DNA from 4 places in the Hoeflea sp. genome. Region 1 is predicted to be linked to each of the others. Evidence: predicted binding sites of a transcription regulator. Region 1 holds the regulator's gene; each other region holds the start of a gene.
What was found. The regulator LexA, encoded in region 1, represses DNA repair genes until DNA is damaged. The targets are predictions, from matches to a motif close to TGTTCNNNNTGTGTTCNG.

Region 1 (4,546 bases):
TTCAGGCCGTTCAATATCGCTTCGACGGCCTCGTCCGAATGGCGGCTGCGGTCCGTGTCTTCAATACGCAGCAACATCTTGCCACCGCGGTTTTTTGCATAAAGCCAGTTGAACAGGGCGGTTCGCGCGCCGCCGATATGAAGAAAGCCGGTTGGGGAGGGCGCAAAACGCGTTATGACGTCCGCGGACATGGCGTTTCCTTGAATTTTATTGGCTGCCTGGAACTTGGCGCGTCATGTAACACACAAGCGGCAGAGTGCAAGGTCCTCAGGCGGCTTTGCGGTTGCGCCGGCGGCATGTAGGATCATGCGTCAGTCACAGGGCTATCGGCATCTCCATGGACAGTTCAGATCGGGTCAAAGACCGGGTGCGCAGCGGCGGCGGGCAGGCCGGTTCAGCAGCTTCGGCTCAAGAGGCCGCTTGCGCCCCGGCGGACGCGCCCGCGTTTGCCCGTCGGCGTCCATCAGGGCGCAGCCTCATTGACCTGTTGCGCGAGGAAACCGGTCCGGGCCAGGCGATGCTCTGGCTTCCGGTTTTCATGGCCTGCGGTGCGGCAATCTGGTTTGTCCTTCCCGAAAGGCCGCCGGCGGCAACGGTTGCGGTCGCCTGTTTGATTTTTCTTGTCGTTCTTTTTGTTTCGGAACGCGAATGGCTGCGAAAAGGCAGTCTGCTGGCAAGCGGCCTTCTTGTGGCCATGCTCGCGGCCGATTTCCAAACCGGGCGTCTGAACACGGTTCTGCTGGACGGCGAGGTGACAACACATATCGAGGGGACCGTCATTGCCCGCGAGGCCGACCACGCCGGGCGATGGCGTTACACGATGGAGGTCGAGCGCACATTCGATCCGCAACTGCGCCGTCCGCCGAACACGGCGCGCCTGGTTGCGCGCGCCGGGCATGAGCCGGTGGAGATCGGCGACTTCGTTTCCGGGCTGGTCCGCCTGCGCTCGCCTTCGGGTCCGGCTTTGCCGGGCGGCTTCGATTTTGCCTATAACTCATATTTCAACGGGATCGGCGCAAACGGGTTTTTCCTCGGCAAGCCGCGGAAAGGCGAGGGGCGTGCCGCACACGACCGCAACTGGATGGAGCATGCCGGCTTGACACTCCAGCGCTTGCGTCAGCACATCAGCCAGCGGGTCAAGGATGTGTTGCCGGGAGAGGCGGGTGGTTTTGCCGCGGCCCTGACGGTGGCCGACCGCCGCTCGATGGACCCCGATACGGTCGATGCGCTGCGCCAGAGCGGACTTGCACATGTATTGGCCATATCCGGACTGCACATGGCGCTGGTGGCCGGAACCTTTTTTCTTCTCGTGCGCGCGTGTTTCAGCGTCTTTCCTTCCCTCGTTCAGGCGGTTCCCACGAAGAAACTGGCGGCGGCCGGCGCACTGGTGATCGCCACGCTGTACCTTTCCATATCCGGGGCGAGCGTTTCGACGCAGCGGGCATGGATCATGCTTGTGATCATGCTGGTTGCCGTGCTTGCCGACCGGCAGGCGCTGACGATGCGCAATGTCGCCATTGCCGCGATCATCATCATACTCATCAGCCCGTCCGCGGTTGTCGGGCCGGGCTTCCAGATGTCCTTTGCCGCGACAGCAGCCCTTATTGCGACCTATGCCCTTTGGAACAGGCCACGCCCGGTATCATACCAGGACGGAACGTCGTGGATCGGCACCCCGATGCGCATCTCGCTTCTCTTTTTCCTCGGGCTGGCGGTGACCTCGCTCGTTGCGGGTCTCGCAACGGCGCCATTTGCCATTCATCATTTTCACCGTATCGCGGCTTACGGTCTGCTCGCCAACCTGGCGGCGATGCCGGTCGTCACCTTTGTCGTTATGCCGGCCGGTATGATTGCTCTTCTGCTCATGCCGCTGGGCCTTGAGAAATGGCCGCTGAAGGTTATGGGCGTAGGCCTCGATGCGGTGATTGCGATCGCCCGCTATGTCCGCGAACTCGGCGGCGCGGTTGTCGTCGGCCAGGTCAGCCCGCTGGTAACGTTGCTTGCAACCGCCGGCCTGCTGATCTTCGTGCTCAGCCGAACACGCTTTCGGATTGCGGGGATCGGGCTGGTTATATTCGCCGCCCTTGCCTTGGCGATGCCTTCAGGCCGGCCGGATATCGTGATTTCGGAAGACGGGAGGCTGGCGGCATTCGTCAATGAAGGCACACTTGCGACCAATCGCAAGCGGCCGCCACGGTTCACATTCGAGCAATGGCAGACGGCATTCAAAAAGCCGCGGCATGATCCCCCGATGGTCGTCGCGGAAGACATCGGCAATCTCGGTGCGGCCCTGGCGCTTTCGGCCGGCACACCTGACAGTTTTCTGTGTGTCGCCAAGAAGTTCTGCGTCGGCACAAGCTCCAGCGGCGCGACGCTCGCGCTTGTTGAGGAGCTTTCCTATCTCGGCGCCGCCTGTGACGGAGCCGACATCGTCGTTACCCCAGTGCCGATTGCGATGGAACGGTGTTATTCCGGAGCTCTGCTGATCACCGGCCGCATGCTGCGCCAAAGCGGCGCCCTGACCATCTCCTTGGATACAGGAGACGCTCCACCAACTGTCCGCCCGGCAGTCGACAGTGTCCGGCGGGCCTGGACCCGTCATCGCGCCTATAATTGGCGCACCGACACGTTCCGGCAGGTCACGCCGTCCTGGGAGCGACCCTGAGGGTTGGCCTGGATGGAGCCTTGCCAAAGCCGTTAGTGGTAGCGTCTGATCAGCCCGACCAGCTTGCCTTGAATCTTGACCTGATCGGGGCCGAAAATCCGGGTTTCATAGGCCGGATTGGCAGCCTCCAGCGCAATCGAGGCGCCTTTTCTGCGAAACCGCTTCAAGGTCGCTTCCTCGTCATCCACCAGCGCGACGACGATTTCGCCCGGATTGGCGGTCGAGGCGTTCCTAATCACCACCGTGTCGCCGTCAAAAATGCCGGCGTCGATCATCGAATCGCCCTTTACTTCGAGCGCATAGTGTTCCCCGCCCGACAGCATTTCGGGCGGGACGCTGATATTGTGGGTATTGTTCTGGATGGCTGATATCGGCACACCTGCTGCGATCCGTCCCATAACCGGCACGCTCACCGCGGGCTCCGTATCGTTGTTGCCCTGAACGGGAAGCGGCGTGGGCTCCGGCGCGGATTTGCCCAGACTGCCCTCGATCACGCTTGGCGAGAAGCCTTTGCGCTGTTGACCGGCCGGAATCATCGTGTCGGGCAGGCGAAGCACTTCAAGGGCACGGGCGCGGTTCGGCAGCCTTCGTATGAACCCGCGTTCCTCCAAAGCCGTGATCAGGCGATGGATGCCCGATTTCGAGGCAAGATCAAGCGCTTCCTTCATCTCGTCGAAGGATGGCGGAATGCCGGACTCCTTCATGCGCTCATGAATATAAAGCAGCAGCTCGTGTTGTTTGCGTGTCAGCATCGCTGGCTCCCGAGTCGGAGAAACAAATACGGAACATACACTATATGTTCCATTTGTGTTCTTCAAGTGTTTATATTTCGTTAAGTGTGAGCGCGGCGTTGTCGGAGTGCGGTTGCCGCACGTTCAAGCGGACGCGCCTCTTTGCCGCCGGCGGGTTATCCGGTGCCATGCGATGGGAATCGCCGAGGTCGACAGGATACCGGCGATCTTTCTGCGGCGCCACAGTCTTATTCGCGCGTCGCTTATGTCCATCTCGAGGGAAAACGGCGTTATGCGGGGCCTTGCTCCGGTCGGATGCGACACGGTTTTGACCGGTCGGTAGACACCGTATGACAGGCGGCGACCGGCGGGTCGGCCGGGTATTGCGCGAAGGGTGAGGCCCTTTGGCATGTCGGCAAGGGCGAGCACATCCCGGAGGGTTTTGCGCGGCTCGATGACGAACTCGAACCGATCGCTTTTTCTGTAGTTGCCGGACGCGGCGACCTGGGGCAGGGCCTTGATGTCGCCGTTCAGATATTGCTGGAGCTCGTTCCCCGCAAGGTCGGCGGCGGCCCGGGCGATCTCGTAAATCCAGACGTGGAAATGCGTGTGTGGCGTGAAGGGTATGCGGCGCCGGGCGATGACCGGGCCGGTATCGATGCCTTTGTCCAGTTGATGGATTGTGATGCCGCCGTAGCGATCCGCTTCGCCATCGACAAGAAGGCTGAGCGTCGGTTGCGGCCCCTTATAGTGGGGCAGGAGCGCCGGATGCACGTTGACGGCTCGATCCCCGAACAGTTCGAGGATCCTGGCAGGGATGATGCGATGGGTCATCAAGGTGATCAGCGTATCGGCCTTATCGTCCGATCCTAGTGATTCGGCCCGTTGTCCGCTGAAATAGCTGTCCGCCTCGATGATCGGGATCCTGTGTCTTCTGACCTGCGCCTCAAGCGCCGGGATTGCTGCGGCGTAAAGATCGAGTTTCCGGGAGAGGCTCGATGCCGGGAATTTCCGGTCGGCAGTGACGAACGCGGCAACGGAATTGCCGGCTTTCAGCCATGCGTCGACAAATGCCGAACTGACAAGCCCGTTCTCAATGATGAAAACCGCCCGATTGCGGCGTGAAACCTCAGTCAACGATCCCTCCCGG
Region 2 (4,546 bases), on a different contig from region 1:
GATTGTGAGGCGGAATGTTAGTGGCCATGCCGACCGCGATACCGCCGGCGCCGTTGACGAGCAGATTGGGAAAGCGCGCCGGAACGACCCGCGGCTCCTTCGCCGACGCATCGTAGTTCTCCTGGAAATCGACCGTGTCCTTGTCGATGTCTTCCAGAAGCTCGTGCGCCACCTTGGCAAGGCGCGATTCCGTGTAGCGCATCGCGGCGGGCGGATCGCCGTCGACGGAGCCGAAATTGCCCTGCCCGTCGATAAGCGGCACGCGCATCGAAAATTCCTGGGCCATGCGCACCATGGCGTCGTAAATCGCCTGGTCGCCATGGGGGTGGTACTTACCCATGACGTCACCGATGATGCGCGACGACTTCACATATTTGCGGTTCCAGTGGAAACCGCCCTCATGCATGGCATAGAGAATCCGCCGGTGAACGGGCTTCAGGCCGTCACGCACATCCGGCAGCGCACGGCTGACGATCACGCTCATCGCATAATCGAGATAGGAGCGCTGCATCTCCTCCATTATGGAGATCGGTTCAATGCCTGATGGATCGGAAGGCGGCGTCAGGGAGTTATCGTGTTCCGACAAAAATCAAGTCCGTCATATAGTCCAGAATCAGTTGCGCCTGTTATAGACGATCGGCCCCGCAAAAGCCAACTTGCAAGGCACTCGACGGGTACAAATTTTCACAATATTTTCAGATATTTAGTAAGCTTTCTTTTGATCGGCGGATATTAATCCGGCGCGATTCGGCCATAATCCGCCAAAGCGCGGCGGATCAAGCGGTTCGGCCATGGAAACAAGGCGGGTTTCATTGGCTTCCCGAAACAGGAATACGGCGACCAAAGACCGGTAAAATCGGCCCGCGCGTGTGGTTTTCCGGCTCCGTGAAAGACCTATTTCAGGTCGATCGCGAGTTCCTTGCCGCCCGGCCCGTGGACGCTGTCATTGCCCCTGATGGTCACGGTGGTGACGCCTTCCGGGATCGCAACCCCGGAAAGCGAACGTGTGAATGGCTGCTCGTTTTCATGCGGGTGGGCAAGGACGCGTTCGCCGTAAACCGTGCCGTCGGGCCCGACGACGTCCCAGCGATCGGCGTAGTGATCCCATCCTTCGTCATCATGCAGAAGGGTCACGGAAAACCGCCACTTGCCGTCGGACTGCTGCTGTGCATCGGCCGCAACGACGTCGACTTCGCCGGCCCAGACAGGCAAGGCGACACACACGGCACAAAAAGCACCGAAACAGCGAACCAACAGGCAATCAAATTGCATAAATCTCATGGATACAGCCCTCCTGTCCCGCCGTCATCGCATAACCAGCGAGGCGGAGGAAATCACATGCCCGCGAGGATGCAGGGATACCGGACGATCAGAACGGAATTTCGTCGTCCATGTCCCTGGAGAATCCGCCTTCCTGGGCGGGTGCCGGCTGGCCGTAATCCTGTTGGTTGTCGCCGAAGCCCCCGCCTCCGCCACCACCGCCGCCGGGACCGTCGGAGCGCCCGTCCAGCATCGTCAGTGCCGAATTGAACCCCTGGAGCACCACCTCGGTGGAATAGCGGTCCTGACCGCTCTGGTCCTGCCATTTGCGTGTCTGCAACTGGCCTTCGATATAGATTTTGGAGCCTTTGCGCAGATACTGTTCGGCGATCTTGCAAAGGCCCTCACTGAAGATGACGACCCGGTGCCATTCGGTCCGTTCGCGCCGCTCGCCCGTATTACGGTCGCGCCAGCTCTCGGAGGTCGCGACCCTGAGGTTTGCAATCGGCCGTCCGTCCTGTGTCCGGCGAATTTCCGGATCCGCGCCGAGATTGCCCACCAAAATGACCTTGTTGACGCTGCCTGCCATGTCCAAACCTCATATGTGCGGAAACAGGCCCCTGCCGCGGAACCCTGCCCTTCGATTTCCGGCGACAATAGACCATCGTAACGCTCCGTGGGTGCCATCACAAAACTATCCACAGGAGCTTTTTTGTTCACATTATGTTCTAGTTCCGTTATTGTGCCTTGTCAAATGATTCAGCTTGGGTCATGAACTTGAGGCAATGTGGCGTGCGCATCTCGACTTCGGGCAATTCGGTCCTGGTTTTACAGCCGCATTCATTCCACGGGATATGTGTCATCACGCGCAGCGCGCGGAAGACGGGCCTGATTGCGGACGGAGACCATGAGCGAACTTAAGACCATTTCGATCCGCGGCGCGCGCGAGCACAATCTGAAGAGCGTCGATCTCGATCTGCCGCGCAACACGCTGATCGTGATGACGGGTCTTTCCGGTTCGGGCAAATCCTCACTGGCGTTCGACACGATCTATGCGGAGGGTCAGCGGCGCTACGTGGAAAGCCTCTCGGCCTATGCGCGCCAGTTTCTGGAAATGATGCAGAAGCCGGATGTCGATCAGATCGACGGCCTGTCGCCGGCCATATCCATCGAGCAGAAAACCACCTCGCGCAACCCGCGCTCGACGGTCGGCACGGTGACCGAGATTTACGACTATCTGCGCCTGCTCTATGCGCGTGTCGGCATACCCTATTCGCCGGAAACGGGCCTGCCGATCGAAAGCCAGACGGTCAGCCAGATGGTTGACCGGGTCATGGCGCTGGAGGACGGGACGCGGCTTTATATTCTCGCGCCGCTGGTGCGCGGCCGCAAAGGCGAATACCGCAAGGAACTCGCGGAGTTGATGAAAAAGGGCTTCCAGCGGGTCAAGGTCGACGGCGTCTATTACGAGATCGCGGATGTCCCGCCGCTCGACAAGAAATACAAGCACGACATGGACGTGGTCGTCGATCGGGTGGTGGTGCGCGAGGATCTGGCGACACGCCTCGCCGACAGCCTGGAAACCTGTCTGACGCTGGCGGATGGCCTTGCCGTGGCGGAGCTTGCGGACAAACCGCTGCCCGATGAGGCGACCTCGGGCGGCAGCGCCAACAAATCCAAGAACGAGACCCACGAGCGGCTGGTCTTCTCGGAGAAATTTGCCTGTCCCGTCTCGGGTTTCACCATTCCCGAGATCGAGCCGAGGCTGTTCTCCTTCAACAATCCTTTCGGTGCCTGCCCGACCTGCGACGGGCTGGGCACGCAGCAGAAGATCGATCCGGCCCTCATCATTCCCGAACCGGGCAGAACATTGCGTGACGGCGCAGTGGCGCCCTGGGCCAAATCCAGTTCGCCCTATTACGGACAGACGCTGGAGGCGCTTGGCCGTCATTTCGGCTTCAAGCTCGGGGACCGGTGGAACGAGCTGCCCGAGGCCGCCCGCGACGCCATCCTGCACGGCACGAGGGACAAGATCGACTTTCACTATGATGACGGGTTGCGCTCCTACAAAACCTCGAAAAACTTCGAGGGCATCATTCCCAATCTCGAGCGGCGCTGGAAGGAAACGGATTCGTCCTGGGCGCGCGAGGAGATCGAGCGTTATATGGCAGCCGCGCCCTGCCCGACCTGCGCCGGCTACCGGCTGAAGCCGGAGGCCATGGCCGTCAAGATCGACGGCCTGCATGTCGGAAAGGTGACGGAGATGTCCATCCGCGACGCGGGCGCCTGGTTCGAGAACCTTCCCGCCCGGCTGACGGACAAACAGAACGAGATCGCCGGCCGCATCTTCAAGGAGATCAGGGACCGGCTGAAATTCCTCAACGATGTCGGCCTGGATTATCTGACGCTGTCGCGCAATTCGGGCACGCTGTCCGGCGGCGAGAGCCAGCGCATCCGCCTCGCCTCGCAGATCGGATCGGGGCTGACCGGCGTGCTTTATGTCCTGGACGAGCCGTCCATCGGCCTGCACCAGCGCGACAATGCGCGCCTGCTTGGAACGCTGAAACATCTCAGGGACATCGGCAACACGGTCATCGTCGTCGAACACGACGAAGACGCGATCCTGTCGGCCGATCACGTTATCGACATCGGACCGGCGGCCGGCATTCATGGCGGTGAGATCGTGGCCCAGGGCACACCCCAGGAGATCATGTCATCCGCCAATTCGCTGACGGGACAATATCTTTCCGGCGCACAGGAGGTTGCCGTTCCAGGCGAACGCCGCAAGATCGACAAGAAACGTCAGATCACCGTTGTCGGCGCGAGCGCCAACAATCTGAAGAACATCACCGCAAGCATACCGCTCGGCGTGTTCACGGCCGTCACCGGCGTCTCCGGCGGCGGAAAATCGACCTTCCTGATCGAGACGCTCTACAAGGCCGCGGCCCGGCGCGTGATGGGCGCCCGCGACAATCCGGCCGCGCATGAGCGTATCGACGGCCTGCAGCATATCGACAAGGTGATCGATATCGACCAGTCGCCGATCGGCAGGACGCCGCGATCGAACCCGGCCACCTATACCGGCGCCTTCACGCCGATACGCGACTGGTTCTCCGGCCTTCCCGAAGCCAAGGCGCGGGGCTATCAGCCCGGGCGTTTCTCCTTCAACGTGAAGGGCGGGCGCTGCGAGGCCTGTCAGGGCGACGGTGTCATCAAGATCGAGATGCACTTCCTGCCGGATGTCTATGTCACCTGCGATGTGTGTCACGGCAAGCGTTACAATCGC
Region 3 (4,546 bases), on a different contig from region 1:
TCGACCTGATCGCGGCGCGCGTCAAATCCTGGGCGGAGGATCCGCAGATCGATGTGGTCATCACGACCGGCGGCACCGGATTTACCGGCCGGGACGTGACGCCCGAGGCGGTGATGCCGCTGTTTGAAAAACAGATGGACGGTTTTTCCGAGGTGTTTCACCGCATCTCCTACGACAAGATCGGCACGTCCACCATCCAGTCACGGGCAACGGGCGGCGTTATCAACGCGACCTATGTCTTTGTGCTGCCCGGCTCACCGGGAGCCTGCAAGGACGCCTGGGACGGGATACTGAAAAACCAGCTCGACTACCGGCACATGCCGTGCAATTTCATCGAGATCATGCCGCGGCTCGATGAACATCTGAAACGCAGGAAATAGCGTTTGGGTCTGTCGCCCTCAGATTGAATCGAACCGGCCCGAGCGCCCGAAGCCCGACGCAAAACGGGCCGCGCCCTTTTCAGCTTCCTTGCGGATGGGCACCTGCCCTTCGATGCCCTCGAGTTTGAGCGCCTCTTTGAGGTCCAGGCCCCATTGTTCGTGGGCGGTCATACGGTCGGTCCGCAGGCATATCTGCGGGAAACGCGCGAGGTCCGCTGCGATCGACACCGCTTCTTCAAGCGCCTTTCCCTGCGGAACCAGCCGGTTGGCAAGCCCGAAGCTCAACGCCTCGCCGGCAGCGACGGGACGGCCGGTGAGGATCATGTCCATCGCCCGGCTGTGGCCGATGAGACGTGGCAGGCGCACATTGCCGCCATCGATCAGCGGCACGCCCCAACGGCGGCAAAACACGCCGAAGACCGCGCTTTCAGAGGCGACACGCATGTCGCACCACAGGGCGAGTTCAAGCCCGCCGGCCACGGCATGTCCCTCGACGGCGGCAATCACCGGCTTGGTGAGCAGCCGTCGCGTCGGCCCCATCGGCCCTTCTCCGAGCGGCTCATATTCAAACGTGCCCTCAGATACGGTTTTCAGGTCGAAGCCGGCACAAAAGGTGCCCCCGCTGCCGCAAAGCACGGCCGCAGACTGGCTGGTGTCGTTGTCGAAATTCTCAAAGGCCGACAGAAGCAATCCGGCGGTCTCCGGATCGACGGCATTGCGGCTCGCCGGGCGGTTGATGGACACAATCGTGACCGCATCCCTTCGCTCAACCAGGACCTTGTCTTCCGATTCGCCCATCTTGCGCCTCCTGCCCTTCTCGCATTCGCTGACAGGCGATGCTGACACCGCAGGCCGGTCCGGTCAACGCTGCGGATGCTGCACTGTGCCCTGCAGTTGCACCGCCTTGCCGGCGCCTTCCCCGAAACCGGTTGTTCTCATTTTTGTTCTTGATATGTTCTTATTCGTTTGCTAGGAATAAATTCACAACACACAGGGATGCAAGGGTGCTGCAATGAGCGATCTGGACCATTTCAGGCAAAACAGCCTCAATCCGGCAAACAGGCCGGACATCGCCGAAGCCCTTGCCGCGCATTCGGGCATGCGTGTTGACAGGAAGCGGCGGCGCGGGCGCGGCGCGGGCATCAACCCGAGCGGGCGTTTCGAGCAGCATGCCCGTCACATCTTCGATGACGGATGGGAAACCCTGGAAGACCTCCCGGCCTTCAAAACCGAGGTGCAGGTGGAAAAGCCACGCACCATCATCACCCGCAATCAGTCTCCCGACATTTCCTTCGACCGGTCGATCAACCCGTATCGCGGCTGCGAGCATGGCTGTATCTACTGCTTCGCGCGGCCGACCCATGCCTTCATGGGGCTTTCGCCGGGGCTGGATTTTGAAGCGCGCCTGTTTGCCAAGCCGGATGCTCCCAGGCTGCTTGAAAAGGAACTGGCGAAACCCGGTTACAAGCCGCGCGTGATCGCCATTGGCACCAATACCGACCCCTATCAGCCGATCGAGAGGAAATGGCGGATCGTGCGGCAGATCCTCGAAGTGTTGAATGCCTGCAATCATCCGGTCGGCATCGTGACGAAGTCGGCAAACATTCTTCGTGATACCGATATCCTGTCGCAGATGGCCGAAAAGGGCCTTGCCAAGGTGGCCCTGTCGGTCACCACGCTGGACGGCAAGCTCGCCCGCGCCATGGAGCCGCGGGCATCGGCGCCTGCCCGGCGGCTGGAGGCGATGCGCGGACTTTCGCAGGCCGGCATTCCGGTCGCGGTCATGGCCTCGCCGATCATACCGGGGCTGAACGACCATGAAATGGAACGTATCCTGGATTCAGCCAAAGCCGCCGGCGCATGCACGGCGAGCTATATTCTGCTGCGCCTGCCGCTGGAAGTCAGTCCGCTTTTCCGCGACTGGCTCCTGCGCCACTATCCGGACCGCTACAGGCACGTCATGTCGCTGGTTCGCTCCATGCGTGGCGGCAAGGATTATGACGCCGAATTCAAGAAGCGCATGAAAGGCAGCGGCCCCTATGCCTGGCAGTTGGCGCGGCGCTTCGAAATCACCGCAAAGAGGCTGGGGCTCGACAGCAGATGGCGCTCCTTGCGCACCGATCTGTTTACCCCTCCGCTTGGATCGGGAGTACAGCTCAACCTTCTTTGATGCAGCTTCGCCATGACCGCGTACCCCGACTGCGGTCATGACGGTGGTTCCCTCCACCAAGCCGCCGCCGGATTCCCGCCACCTGTGCCTCACACTGGAATCCGGCATCCCCGAGCAATGACCTCCGGCTTCTGCCGTCCGGAGACACGCTCTGAATGGAGGGACTTGCAGGGGATTGGGTGGGCGTGCGAGTTTGCCGCACAATGTCTCGCACCCCACCTGATTCTCGCTCGCAGGCCGACCTGTTCGCTCCGGCGGGCGACGGACCGGATTTCAGTTTTGAACGTGCTGCCGGCGCGCCGCAGCGGCTGGTGGCCGGTGCCGACGAGGCCGGACGCGGACCTCTTGCCGGGCCTGTCGTTGCCGCAGCCGTGATCCTCGACCCGGACAATGTTCCGCTCGGTCTCAATGACTCCAAGAAACTCACGGCCCGCCGGCGCGACGAGCTCTTCGAACTGATCCTCATGCATGCCGAGGTGTCCATTGCCTCGTCCGGCCCGGCCCGGATCGACCGGACCGATATCCTGAAAGCGAGCCTTGATGCGATGCGCAGGGCCGTCAACGCCCTGCCCCGTGCGCCCGACAGCGCGCTCATCGACGGGCGCGACGTGCCGCCCGGCCTGTGCTGCCAGGGCAACGCGGTGATCAAGGGCGATGCGCGTTCGCTGTCGATCGCGGCCGCCTCCATCGTCGCAAAGGTCGCGCGGGATCGGATGATGCAGCGCTCAGCCGAGCGCTTTCCCGTTTTCGGCTTCGAACGCCATGCCGGCTACGGAACCGCGGCGCACCGCGAAGCCATAGCCGAACACGGTCCCTGCCCGCTTCACCGTATGAGCTTCAGACCCATGCGCGGCGAAGGCTGATTGCACGGCATCACTGCGCCGGTCAGGCGGTGCGTTCCACCGCCTGACCGCGAGCCTCGCGGTGGGCGATGAAGATCGAAGCCGAGACAATCAACGCCGATCCAAGCCAGAGATTTCCGCCCGGCACAAAGCCGAACACGATCCAGCCCGCGATGACGTTGAGGGGCAGCTTCACATGGTCGAACGGCTGGACATAGGCCGCGTCGGCGCTGGCATAGGCCCGCACGATCAGCCATTGCGCCGCCATCGTCATGATGCCGGCGACAACCACGAGCATGGCGGCAGTGAGGCCCGGCACGACAAATCCGCCCGATCCGGCGGCCAGACCGGCATTGATCGGTGTCAGCAGCACAAGCATGTAAAGGGTTATGGTCCGCGTCGAATCAAATGCCGTGAGGCGCTTGGTCATCAGCGAGGTCGCGGCCCAGAAGACAGCGGCGGCGACGGGCAGCAGCGTGGCGGACGTGAAGGCGTCGGACCAGGGCGCAAGGATGATCATGCCGCCGGTAAACCCGAGGGCGGTCGCGGTCCATCGGGCGATGCCGACCCTTTCGCCCAGAAACAGGCCGGCGCCGAGCGTGACAAAGAACGGCGATGTCATGATCAATGCGATCGCCTGCCATATCGGCACATGGGCGAGACCGGCAACCCAGAGCTGGACGCCGATCGCCGCCATCGCGACCCGTAAAACATGTGCGCCGGCATATTCGGTCTTGAGCACGCCAAGGCCGGTGCGCATGACCCACGGCAAACAGCACAACATGGCGACGAGATATTGCCAGAACGCCGCTGCGGTCGGTGCCATGCCGATACGCATGGTCACGGCCTGGAGTGACGTGTTGACCACCGCAAAGGCGGCGCCCGCGGCAATCATGAAAAGCGCCCCGGCAACAGCACTGCTGTTCGAGACCACGAAGGCGTTTGAGTGAGATCTTGTCTGATTCATCATGTGTTCCTTCCAGAACCTTAGAGGAATCAGGGCAACAGGCGTGAATGCGGGCCTTCCGCGCACGGAATGACCAGCGTCTCAACCCGTTCTCTTCCATCCGGACTGTAACCGTCGGCTTCGGATTTGCACCGAATCTGCTGACCCCGATCGTTGGGACCGGGCGCTCGCGGGCTTCGAATTCCGG
Region 4 (4,546 bases), on a different contig from region 1:
GCATGGCCACGTGGTTCCACGCGCCGCCCTTGCTCAAGAAGCGCATGGCGCGGCGGTCGACCATATCGGTGGGGTCGAGCGTCGGAGCGCCCCAGACCTGGCAACGGAAACCATGTTCGGCAAATTCTTCCGAGAACGTAATGCCGGACTTGGCCTCGCGCAGCGACCGGGTGACGTCCTGGACATCGTTGCCGATGGACGACACGATCCCCATTCCGGTGACGACAACACGTTTCATACGGTTTCCTTTCCACAGAAACTGCGGTTGTTGGGACGAAAAGCGGTGTTCGGCGCGGATACCGCCGGATCTTATCCCGATTTTTCCTGGAACAGCCCGACCCTGAGGTCGGTTGCCTTGTAGGCCGGCTCGCCGTCGGCTTTCGCCCAGCCGTCGCCGATGCCGAGGACAAGTCGGCCGCGCATGATCCGCTTGAAGTCGACGCCGAACTCGACGAGTTTGGTTTCGGGTGTAACCATTTCGGTCAGTCTGACCTCGCCGACCGAGATGGCCCGCCCCTTGCCCGGCTCGCCGAGCCAGCCGAGATAAAAGCCGGTCATCTGCCACAGCGCGTCCAGCCCCAGGCATCCGGGCATCACCGGATCGCCCTCGAAATGGCAGCCGAAGAACCACAGATCGGGCGTGACGTCGAACTCGGCCCTTATGAAGCCCTTGTCATATTCGCCGCCGGTTTCCGATATCTCGGTAATCCGGTGGAACATCAGCATGGGCGGTAGCGGAAGCTGCGCGTTGCCCGGGCCGAACATGGTGCCATGCCCGCATGTCAAAATGTCTTCATAGCTGAAGCTCGACGGCCTATCATTCATTGAAAAACTGTACTCCCGAATACCACGCGCTTTGAGCCTGCCCCACCGGAACCTACCACAGCTTGTTTGCTGGCGAAAAGCGTCGCCTGTCAATTATGGGCTAAAGGCGAAACTTACAACCGTTATCCCGCCATTCCGGTTTGCGCGGCCGCGCAAATCAAAAATGGACCCTCAAACTCCACTATTGAAAGATTCCCCGTCTAAAGTTATATAACGTCCAATTGCCCATCAGCGGGTTTCAGTCAAGACAGAGCGATGCAAAGCGAAACGGAACACACACCTTGTCCCACGCGCCTGGCGGGCGACCGGCTCAGGTCCGTTGGTTTGCGGCCGACGCGCCAGCGGATTGCTCTGGCCGGTTTGCTGTTTGCCAAAGGCGATCGCCATCTGACAGCGGAAGAACTGCATGAAGAGGCCGTGAGCGCCGGTGTGCCGGTGTCGCTCGCGACGGTCTACAACACACTGCACCAGTTCACCGATGCCGGCATGCTGCGCGTGCTCGCGATTGAGTCGTCGAAGACCTATTTCGACACCAACACATCGGACCATCAGCACTACTTTGTCGAGGGCGAAAACGAGGTGATGGACATCCCGGCCGGTGGATTGACCGTCCATGGCCTGCCGGAGGTTCCCGAAGGCATGGAAATCGCCCATATCGACGTGGTTGTGCGCCTGCGCCGCAAGCGGTCCTGACCGCTTCACGTTGTCGTAAAAGATAAACGACCTAAAATCGCGCTCGCGTCCGGTTCCGGGTGCGCTCGGCAGGTGTTTTGGCCGGCCGTGCAGACGGGGACGAAACCGCTCTCGCGGTATTTGTGTTTGTGGCTTGGGGCGGCGCGCCTTATTTACGACCTTTGCTCTAAGCGGTGCATTGGCGGATGATAAGCCGGTCAAATCGTTCAATATGATCGCCCGGTACTCTAGTCATTCACATGCAGCTTCAGGCGGCCGGTCCGTTCGGGCAGGGGCGCGACGTTTTCCGCGCCGCTTTCAGGTGCCGCGCTTTCGCCTTCGACCTCGATCTCCAGCGCCTCGATCTTCGCGCCGCGCTTGGTGACCTTGTCGGCGGAGGTCAGGATCAGGTCGATATCGCGCTGCGCTTGGCCGAAATGGGTCTGCAGCTTGCGCACGCGCTCGTCGAGCCGCATGACGTCTTCCATCAGCCGCACCACCTCGCCCTGGATCAGATGCGCCTGCTCGCGCATGCGCGCATCCTTCAGCACCGCCTGCACCACCTGCAGCGACAGCATGAGCAGCGACGGCGAGACGATGACGATGCGGGCGCGGTGGGCCTTTTGCACAAGGGCTTCGAAATTCTCGTGGATTTCCGCGAAGATCGATTCCGACGGCACGAACATGAAGGCCGTGTCCTGCGTCTCGCCTTTCAAAAGATACTTGTCGGCGATATCACGGATATGGATCTCGATGTCGCGGCGGAACTGCTGTATCGCCTGTTTCTCCGTTTCCGCGTCGTCTTGTTCTCGGATGCGGTTCCAGGCTTCCAGCGGAAATTTTGCATCGATCACCAGGGCCGGCGCCCCGTTGGGCATGTGCACCGTGCAGTCCGGACGGCTGCCGTTGGAGAGCGTCGGCTGGAAGGCGTAGCCGTTCGAGGGCAGGGCATCGGCGATGATGGTCTCCATGCGCGCCTGGCCGAACGCGCCGCGCGTCTGCTTGTTCGACAAAATGGCCTGCAGGCCGACGACATCCTTGGCGAGCGCCCGGATATTGTTCTGTGCCGTATCGATGACGGCGAGCCGCTCCTGCAGGCGCGACAGGTTTTCATGTGTCGCCTTGGTCTGCTCGCTGATCGTGTTGCCGATCCGCTGGCTCATGCCGTCGAGCCGCTCGTTGATCGATTTGTTGATTTCGCTCTGCCGCGATCCGAAGACTTCAGCGATCGTCGCCATGCGGCCCTGCATTTCCGCCTGCGCGCCCATGATCTCGGCGAACCGCGCCTCCATGTCCCGTGCGCGCTGACCGGCGGCTTCCTCCGAGGCAAGCCGCTGCGCCCGCGCATTGCGCGCCCTGCCGCGCGCCAGAAGAAGTGCGCCGATTATAATCAGGCCAAGCACCGCCGCGGCACCGGCCACAAGCCCGCCGGCCGTAACGACAACCTCCCCGATCCGGGCGACCGGGGTACCGAATGTGAACTCAACCGCATCCATGGCGCAAGCTTATATGATTCTTCGATGATTGCCAGATCAAAACAGGAACATGGGCGATATGCCGAATTGACCTCCCGCCTGCGAATGCGTAGATGCATGCCATGACCCTAAAATCCCTTGTTCTCCTGCCGGATCCCATCTTGCGCACCGAATCCGAACTGGTTGAGCGCGTCGACGAGGATATCCGGACCCTCGCCGACGACATGCTGGAAACCATGTACGATGCGCCCGGCATAGGCCTTGCGGCCATCCAGATCGGCATTCCGCGCCGGCTTCTGGTTATCGACTGCGCCAAGGAGGATGAGGAACCGGCGCCGATGGTCTTCATCAACCCCAAGGTCGTTGCCGGCTCGGACGAACGTTCGGTCTACGAGGAGGGGTGCCTGTCGATTCCCGACTACTACGCCGAGGTCGAGCGTCCGGCGCAGGTGACGGTCGACTATGTGGACCGGGACGGCAAAGAGCGGCAGATCGAGGCGGACGGGCTGCTTGCAACCTGTCTTCAGCATGAGATCGACCACCTCAACGGCGTGCTCTTCATCGACTATATCTCCAAGCTGAAACGGGACATGGTCATCCGCAAATTCACCAAGATGGCCAAGAGCCGCGGCGGAACGCGTCTCTAGGCGGCAAGTCTCACATCGCACGCGGGAGGCACGTCTTGCGCATCATCTTCATGGGAACCCCGGAATTCGCCGTGCCGACGCTTGCCGCGCTCGCCGGTTACGGCCATGAGATCGCCGCCGTCTATACGCAGCCGCCCCGCCCCGCCGGACGCCGCGGCCTGGAGCTGGTCAAGTCGCCGGTCCATCGCCAGTCCGAAATCCTCGGCTTTCCCGTCCTCACGCCGGAAAGCCTGAAGGACCCTGACGAGCAGCAAAGGTTCCGTGATCTGAGTGCCGATGTGGCGGTCGTCGTCGCCTATGGGCAACTGCTGCCCGAAGCGGTGCTGAACGGCACGCGGCTTGGCTGCTACAACGGCCACGCCTCCCTTCTGCCGCGCTGGCGCGGTGCGGCGCCGATACAGCGGGCGATCATGGCCGGCGACACGGAGACCGGCATGATGGTCATGAAGATGGACGCCGGTCTCGACACCGGTCCGATCGCCATGGAGGAGCGGGTGGCCATGGCTCCGGACATGACCGCCGGCGAACTGCACGACAAGCTGATGCTGGTCGGCGGCGACCTGATGCAGCGGGCCATGGCCGCGCTGGAGCGCGATTCGCTGACCCTGACGCCGCAGCCGGAAGACGGCGTCACCTATGCCGCGAAGATCAGCAAGGACGAGACCCGCATCGACTTCGGTCGCGACAGCGTCGACGTCCATAACCACATTCGCGGCCTGTCGCCCTTTCCGGGCGCCTGGTGCGAGATGCCGCTCGGCGGCAGACAGGAGCGGGTCAAGGTCCTGCGCTCAGCGCCGGTCGACGGTGTCGGTCCGGCGGGCACGACGCTGGACGATGGGCTGACGGTTGCCTGCGGCAGAAAGGCCGTGCGTTTGCTGCGGCTTCAGAAGGCCGGCGGCAAGGCGCTGAATGCGGATGAATTCCTGC

Region 2: a site for LexA is predicted at 1,974-1,991, ahead of uvrA (excinuclease ABC subunit UvrA). Genes of this name have one in related genera too.
Region 3: a site for LexA is predicted at 1,323-1,340, ahead of AC5E6N_RS04645 (PA0069 family radical SAM protein). Genes of this name have one in related genera too.
Region 4: a site for LexA is predicted at 3,026-3,043, ahead of AC5E6N_RS11640 (DNA recombination protein RmuC). Genes of this name have one in related genera too.

What each region holds. Positions count from the first base shown of each region.
Region 1 covers NZ_CFHWAF010000167.1:3,931-8,476, forward strand. The annotation lists gene gltX (glutamate--tRNA ligase) at 1-191, opposite strand, end outside; gene AC5E6N_RS21565 (ComEC/Rec2 family competence protein) at 338-2,665, shown strand; gene lexA (transcriptional repressor LexA) at 2,698-3,417, opposite strand; gene AC5E6N_RS21575 (formyltransferase family protein) at 3,541-4,533, opposite strand.
Region 2 covers NZ_CFHWAF010000048.1:9,355-13,900, forward strand. The annotation lists gene gyrA (DNA gyrase subunit A) at 1-565, opposite strand, end outside; gene AC5E6N_RS11220 (hypothetical protein) at 895-1,281, opposite strand; gene AC5E6N_RS11225 (single-stranded DNA-binding protein) at 1,370-1,849, opposite strand; gene uvrA (excinuclease ABC subunit UvrA) at 2,168-4,546, shown strand, end outside.
Region 3 covers NZ_CFHWAF010000014.1:10,312-14,857, forward strand. The annotation lists gene moaB (molybdenum cofactor biosynthesis protein B) at 1-380, shown strand, start outside; gene AC5E6N_RS04640 (crotonase/enoyl-CoA hydratase family protein) at 399-1,178, opposite strand; gene AC5E6N_RS04645 (PA0069 family radical SAM protein) at 1,393-2,550, shown strand; gene rnhB (ribonuclease HII) at 2,754-3,413, shown strand; gene AC5E6N_RS04655 (DMT family transporter) at 3,436-4,359, opposite strand; FMN riboswitch at 4,444-4,546, opposite strand, start outside.
Region 4 covers NZ_CFHWAF010000050.1:25,304-29,849, forward strand. The annotation lists gene fabB (beta-ketoacyl-ACP synthase I) at 1-238, opposite strand, end outside; gene fabA (3-hydroxyacyl-[acyl-carrier-protein] dehydratase FabA) at 310-825, opposite strand; gene irrA (iron response transcriptional regulator IrrA) at 1,081-1,518, shown strand; gene AC5E6N_RS11640 (DNA recombination protein RmuC) at 1,746-2,993, opposite strand; gene def (peptide deformylase) at 3,095-3,619, shown strand; gene fmt (methionyl-tRNA formyltransferase) at 3,655-4,546, shown strand, end outside.